Regions from separate parts of the Bacillus arachidis genome, predicted to be linked through region 2. Evidence: a T-box and tRNA genes for the amino acid it is inferred to sense, from the RefSeq annotation. Region 2 holds a T-box; the other holds one or more tRNA genes.
What was found. A T-box is a leader RNA that pairs with one kind of tRNA and senses whether it is charged. The one in region 2 lies ahead of asnS (asparagine--tRNA ligase), so its partner is inferred to be a tRNA-Asn.
Positions count from the first base shown of each region.

Region 1: it has a tRNA-Asn gene. The T-box ahead of asnS (asparagine--tRNA ligase) is inferred to sense a tRNA for this amino acid. The anticodon was not compared.

Region 1 is NZ_CP127376.1:537,965-541,288, forward strand. It holds rRNA gene QRY57_RS04395 (23S ribosomal RNA) at 1-1,748, shown strand, start outside; rRNA gene rrf (5S ribosomal RNA) at 1,850-1,965, shown strand; tRNA gene QRY57_RS04405 (tRNA-Asn) at 1,975-2,049, shown strand; tRNA gene QRY57_RS04410 (tRNA-Ser) at 2,055-2,146, shown strand; tRNA gene QRY57_RS04415 (tRNA-Glu) at 2,157-2,231, shown strand; tRNA gene QRY57_RS04420 (tRNA-Val) at 2,236-2,311, shown strand; tRNA gene QRY57_RS04425 (tRNA-Met) at 2,342-2,418, shown strand; tRNA gene QRY57_RS04430 (tRNA-Asp) at 2,422-2,497, shown strand; tRNA gene QRY57_RS04435 (tRNA-Phe) at 2,507-2,582, shown strand; tRNA gene QRY57_RS04440 (tRNA-Thr) at 2,598-2,673, shown strand; tRNA gene QRY57_RS04445 (tRNA-Tyr) at 2,684-2,767, shown strand; tRNA gene QRY57_RS04450 (tRNA-Trp) at 2,782-2,855, shown strand; tRNA gene QRY57_RS04455 (tRNA-His) at 2,871-2,946, shown strand; tRNA gene QRY57_RS04460 (tRNA-Gln) at 3,059-3,133, shown strand; tRNA gene QRY57_RS04465 (tRNA-Gly) at 3,139-3,213, shown strand; tRNA gene QRY57_RS04470 (tRNA-Cys) at 3,224-3,294, shown strand; tRNA gene QRY57_RS04475 (tRNA-Leu) at 3,305-3,324, shown strand, end outside.
Region 2 is NZ_CP127376.1:4,034,982-4,038,305, forward strand. It holds gene QRY57_RS22395 (SDR family oxidoreductase) at 1-56, opposite strand, end outside; gene asnS (asparagine--tRNA ligase) at 241-1,632, opposite strand; T-box leader at 1,685-1,937, opposite strand; partial or broken gene QRY57_RS22405 (hypothetical protein) at 2,009-2,158, opposite strand; gene QRY57_RS22410 (hypothetical protein) at 2,230-3,246, opposite strand.

The DNA of each region.
Region 1 (3,324 bases), 1.4 Mb from region 2:
AATGTACCGGGGCTAAATACACCACCGAAGCTGCGGATTGATACTTACGTATCAGTGGTAGGGGAGCGTTCTAAGGACAGTGAAGTCAGACCGGAAGGACTGGTGGAGTGCTTAGAAGTGAGAATGCCGGTATGAGTAGCGAAAGACGGGTGAGAATCCCGTCCACCGAATGCCTAAGGTTTCCTGAGGAAGGCTCGTCCGCTCAGGGTTAGTCAGGACCTAAGCCGAGGCCGACAGGCGTAGGCGATGGACAACAGGTTGATATTCCTGTACCACCTCTTTATCGTTTGAGCAATGGAGGGACGCAGAAGGATAGAAGAAGCGTGCGATTGGTTGTGCACGTCCAAGCAGTTAGGCTGATAAGTAGGCAAATCCGCTTATCGTGAAGGCTGAGCTGTGATGGGGAAGCTCCTTATGGAGCGAAGTCTTTGATTCCCCGCTGCCAAGAAAAGCTTCTAGCGAGATAAAAGGTGCCTGTACCGCAAACCGACACAGGTAGGCGAGGAGAGAATCCTAAGGTGAGCGAGAGAACTCTGGTTAAGGAACTCGGCAAAATGACCCCGTAACTTCGGGAGAAGGGGTGCTTTCTTAACGGAAAGCCGCAGTGAATAGGCCCAAGCGACTGTTTAGCAAAAACACAGGTCTCTGCGAAGCCGTAAGGCGAAGTATAGGGGCTGACACCTGCCCGGTGCTGGAAGGTTAAGGAGAGGGGTTAGCGCAAGCGAAGCTCTGAACTGAAGCCCCAGTAAACGGCGGCCGTAACTATAACGGTCCTAAGGTAGCGAAATTCCTTGTCGGGTAAGTTCCGACCCGCACGAAAGGTGTAACGATTTGGGCACTGTCTCAACCAGAGACTCGGTGAAATTATAGTACCTGTGAAGATGCAGGTTACCCGCGACAGGACGGAAAGACCCCGTGGAGCTTTACTGTAGCCTGATATTGAATTTTGGTACAGCTTGTACAGGATAGGCGGGAGCCTTTGAAGCCGGAGCGCTAGCTTCGGTGGAGGCGCTGGTGGGATACCGCCCTGGCTGTATTGAAATTCTAACCTACGGGTCTTATCGACCCGGGAGACAGTGTCAGGTGGGCAGTTTGACTGGGGCGGTCGCCTCCTAAAGTGTAACGGAGGCGCCCAAAGGTTCCCTCAGAATGGTTGGAAATCATTCGTAGAGTGCAAAGGCATAAGGGAGCTTGACTGCGAGACCTACAAGTCGAGCAGGGACGAAAGTCGGGCTTAGTGATCCGGTGGTTCCGCATGGAAGGGCCATCGCTCAACGGATAAAAGCTACCCCGGGGATAACAGGCTTATCTCCCCCAAGAGTCCACATCGACGGGGAGGTTTGGCACCTCGATGTCGGCTCATCGCATCCTGGGGCTGTAGTCGGTCCCAAGGGTTGGGCTGTTCGCCCATTAAAGCGGTACGCGAGCTGGGTTCAGAACGTCGTGAGACAGTTCGGTCCCTATCCGTCGTGGGCGTAGGAAATTTGAGAGGAGCTGTCCTTAGTACGAGAGGACCGGGATGGACGCACCGCTGGTGTACCAGTTGTTCTGCCAAGGGCATAGCTGGGTAGCTATGTGCGGAAGGGATAAGTGCTGAAAGCATCTAAGCATGAAGCCCCCCTCAAGATGAGATTTCCCATAGCGTAAGCTAGTAAGATCCCTGAAAGATGATCAGGTTGATAGGTTCGAGGTGGAAGCATGGTGACATGTGGAGCTGACGAATACTAATAGATCGAGGACTTAACCATATAATATGAAGCAAATGTTATCTAGTTTTGAGAGAACATAAAAAACTTATTGACTTTTTTAATCAATCAAGTATAATAATGTTTGTCTCGAGTGAATATAGTCTGGTAATGATGGCAGAGAGGTCACACCCGTTCCCATACCGAACACGGAAGTTAAGCTCTCTAGCGCCGATGGTAGTTGGGGCCTTGCCCCTGTGAGAGTAGGACGTTGCCAGGCTAATATCATTCCGCAGTAGCTCAGCGGTAGAGCTATCGGCTGTTAACCGATCGGTCGTAGGTTCGATTCCTACCTGCGGAGCCATGATTGGAGAGCTGTCCGAGTTGGCCGAAGGAGCACGATTGGAAATCGTGTATACGTCACAAGCGTATCAAGGGTTCGAATCCCTTGCTCTCCGCCATGATAATTTTGGCCCGTTGGTCAAGTGGTTAAGACACCGCCCTTTCACGGCGGTAACACGGGTTCGAATCCCGTACGGGTCACCACTTTGGAGGATTAGCTCAGCTGGGAGAGCACCTGCCTTACAAGCAGGGGGTCGGCGGTTCGATCCCGTCATCCTCCACCATATATAAAAATAGTATATGAATAGTATTATCGCGGGGTGGAGCAGTCTGGTAGCTCGTCGGGCTCATAACCCGAAGGTCGCAGGTTCAAATCCTGTCCCCGCAACCAAATGGTCCCGTGGTGTAGTGGTTAACATGCCTGCCTGTCACGCAGGAGATCGCCGGTTCGACCCCGGTCGGGACCGCCATTTATTTCTGGCTCGGTAGCTCAGTCGGTAGAGCAGAGGACTGAAAATCCTCGTGTCGGCGGTTCGATTCCGTCCCGAGCCACCATTTTTAAATAAATACGCCGGCTTAGCTCAATTGGTAGAGCAACTGACTTGTAATCAGTAGGTTGGGGGTTCAAGTCCTCTAGCCGGCACCATGTAAGTTTCGGAGGGGTAGCGAAGTGGCTAAACGCGGCGGACTGTAAATCCGCTCCTTCGGGTTCGGCAGTTCGAATCTGCCCCCCTCCACCATTTACATTTTATATAGGGGTATAGTTTAAAGGTAGAACAGAGGTCTCCAAAACCTCCGGTGTGGGTTCAATTCCTACTACCCCTGCCAAATAAATACAACATGGCGGTTGTGGCGAAGTGGTTAACGCACCGGATTGTGGCTCCGGCATTCGTGGGTTCGATTCCCATCAGTCGCCCCATTTTTTTAAAATTTACAAATTAATTTAACTTTGATAAGATATTTAATGTCTTACTTAAATATTAATTGTAATAAAATAAGAATTGTAAACATATAATGTATTAGTAATTCGATGGGCTATAGCCAAGCGGTAAGGCAACGGACTTTGACTCCGTCATGCGCTGGTTCGAATCCAGCTAGCCCAGCCATTTTTGCGGAAGTAGTTCAGTGGTAGAATACAACCTTGCCAAGGTTGGGGTCGCGGGTTCGAATCCCGTCTTCCGCTCCAAATTTAATATGGCGGCATAGCCAAGTGGTAAGGCAGAGGTCTGCAAAACCTTTACCACCGGTTCGAATCCGGTTGCCGCCTTTCTTATTATGCCGATGTGGCGGAATTGGC
Region 2 (3,324 bases):
ATGACTACATACTTGTCACGCACTGTCCACTCTACACACCTATTAATTACCCCCATTTTCCCAAAACCCCTCTCCCAAATTCCATAAATGATTCATTCGTTTTACTATATATGAAATGGAAAGAGAACTATGAACAACATTTTTTATCCTAGCTCAAAATACTTGATAAGATTTCGAATCTAGTTCCATCCTCTTCTAAATAAAAAAAGCGAGAGCAATTGCTCTCACTTTTTTGTTATATTAAAACTCCGAAGAACCTGGAGTTCTTGGGAATGGAATGACGTCACGAATGTTAGCCATGCCAGTGATGTACATTAGGAAGCGCTCGAAACCAAGGCCGAATCCAGCGTGTTTTGTACCGCCGTATTTTCTAAGTTCTAAGTACCACCAGTAGTCTTCTTCGTTCATGCCTAATTCTTTAATTCTGTCTGTTAAAACATCCATTCTTTCTTCACGTTGACTTCCGCCGATTAATTCGCCGATGCCAGGAACGAGAAGGTCGGTAGCAGCTACTGTTTTTCCATCTTCGTTCAAGCGCATGTAGAATGCTTTAATGTCTTTCGGATAATCAGTTACGAATACAGGGCGTTTAAAGATTTCTTCTGATAAGTATCTTTCGTGCTCTGTTTGTAAGTCAATGCCCCATTCTACTGGGTATTTGAAGTCAGCACCTGATTCTTGAAGTACTTTAATTGCTTCTGTGTATGTGATGCGACCAAAATCAGAGTTGATTACGTTGTTCATGCGCTCAAGAACTGTTTTATCAACAAAGCTGTTGAAGAATTCCATTTCTTCTGGTGCATGCTCTAATACGTATTTCATTGCATATTTCAGCATATCTTCTGTAAGGTTCATTACATCACCTAATTCAGCGAATGCAATCTCAGGCTCAACCATCCAGAACTCAGCTGCGTGACGAGTTGTGTTTGAGTTTTCAGCACGGAATGTAGGTCCGAATGTGTATACATCACGGAACGCTAATGCATAAGCTTCAGCATTCAGCTGTCCACTTACCGTTAAGTTTGTTTCTTTACCGAAGAAGTCTTTTGATTCGTCAACTTGTCCGTCTTCACCTTTAGGTACATTGTTTAAATCTTGCGTTGTTACGCGGAACATTTCGCCTGCACCCTCTGTATCACTACCCGTGATAATTGGTGTATGAACGTGTACGAATCCACGCTCTTGGAAGAATTGGTGAATCGCAAACGCTGCGATAGAACGCACGCGGAACGTTGCAGAGAATGCATTTGTTCTTGGACGTAAGTGAGCGATTGTACGTAAGTATTCAAACGTGTGACGCTTCTTTTGAAGTGGGTAATCAGAATCTGATAAGCCCTCGATATCAATTTTTTCTGCTTTAATTTCAAATGGTTGCTTTGCTCCAGGTGTTGCAATTACTTTACCCTCTACTTTAACTGAAGAGCTAAGTGGAAGTTTCGCAATTTCTTTGAAGTTATCTAATTCTGTATCGAAAACGATTTGAACGCTTTTGAAGAAGCTACCGTCGTTTAATTCGATGAAACCAAATGCTTTTGAATCACGTAAGTTACGAATCCACCCTGATACTTGTACTGTTTGACCTGCGTATTTATCTGTATCTCTATACAGACTTTTTACTAATGTGTTTTCCATAGTGAAATTCTCCTTTGCTGATATATTTGAATACAAAAAAACCTTTCATCCATAAAGGGACGAAAGGTTAAACTTCGCGGTACCACCCAATTTGTCATAAAGACCAACTTTAACTCGTATGTATTTACATACTTCCCGGTTTGTAACAGGCCGGATTCCCGTCTAAGTCTACTCTTGAATACAAGTTTCAATTTCGGTTAGCAACTCCAAGGTGTTCTTCACATATACCGCCTCATCAGGCTCTCACCGTCCCTGACTCGCTTTGGATTATAGTATATACTACTTTTCCTTATCATCGTTTTTCGTTTTGTTAAACTAAAATTAATGTACTACATTCGAGGGAAAGATGCAAGGCGTCCTGTTGATAAAGTGAACCTTACCGCTCTCTCCATTCTTCGGTTATGTCTTCTTCTACTTCTACAATAAATTCATATAATTCTTCTCTTTCTAATGTCTCAATGAAAAAATCGTATTGTTCATTTAATTCATTTAAACTAACTACGACTTTTTCTACACACTCAAGCAAAAATAAACCAGATGCTTTTCAGCATCTGGTTTATTTTTGTTAACTTGATAGCTATGCCCCTTAAGGATTTTTTATGCTGCAGGTTCTGTTGGAGCTGGTTGAACAGGAGTTACTTTCCCGCCACTCATGGATTGATTCATAAATTCACCAATCATTTTTTGTAACTCATCCATTGGAACAATATTCTTTTCAGAAGTATCGAATGTGAATTTGATTGGTTTATCGATCGATTTGATATCAGATTTAATATTCATATCAAATTTAATTGTTTCTTTTTCGTTTTCAGGATTTTTTGCTTCGACATGAATTGCTGCATCCTGTTTTTTAATTGTTTTTCCATCCATTGTATAAATTAAAGAAATAGAAGATTTATCAAGATTTGCATCTTTCAATTCTTTCTTAAAGTCTGCAATTTCTTGTTTTGTTCCAGTGAAGTTTTTCATTGTAGAAATTTCATCAAATAGCTTTTCAATCACTGTTTTTAAATCTTTACCTGTTAATTTCACAGTGTATACATCTTTTTCGTTTGTAAATTTGTCTTCAGGAAGCGCTTTGATTGCATCTAATAACGATTTTTGTACTTTCTCTTGGATTTTCGCAGATTCTTTTGTATCTACTTCTCCTAAATCTTTCATATCCATTTTGATAACTTTTCCTTCTAGAGTAGAAAAACTCTCACCAGGAACACCAGCTAATTGTAATAGTGATTTTACATTATTCGCTTTTACATATAAAGCCTCTTTCCCTTCATCCATAAACATTGGAATCGATATATCCATTTTCATTGCATCTGTTTTAACCTTTGCACCAATTGTTACTTCGTCTTTTTTTGCATCTTTATCTGTTTTTGAATCAACTGTAACTGATATGTTTTTTAACATATCCATTGCCACTTTATCTTCTCTTTTCATATCTTTCGCATTAGAATCGAATTTAAAAGAAATTGAACTGCTTGATTCCATTTGCTTTGCGTTTAAAATGCTTTCTGTTGAAGAAACAACTGTTTCTTTTGCAGATTTTCCACACGCAGATAAAGCGAAAAGACTTAAACTTGCCGCAACAACTAATCCTATTTTCCCAAACTTCATAAAACCACCCCTTCAATTCATTAACATATCTATCATAACATGGAAAATAAAAAGTTGGGATATTCAAATGAAAAAATG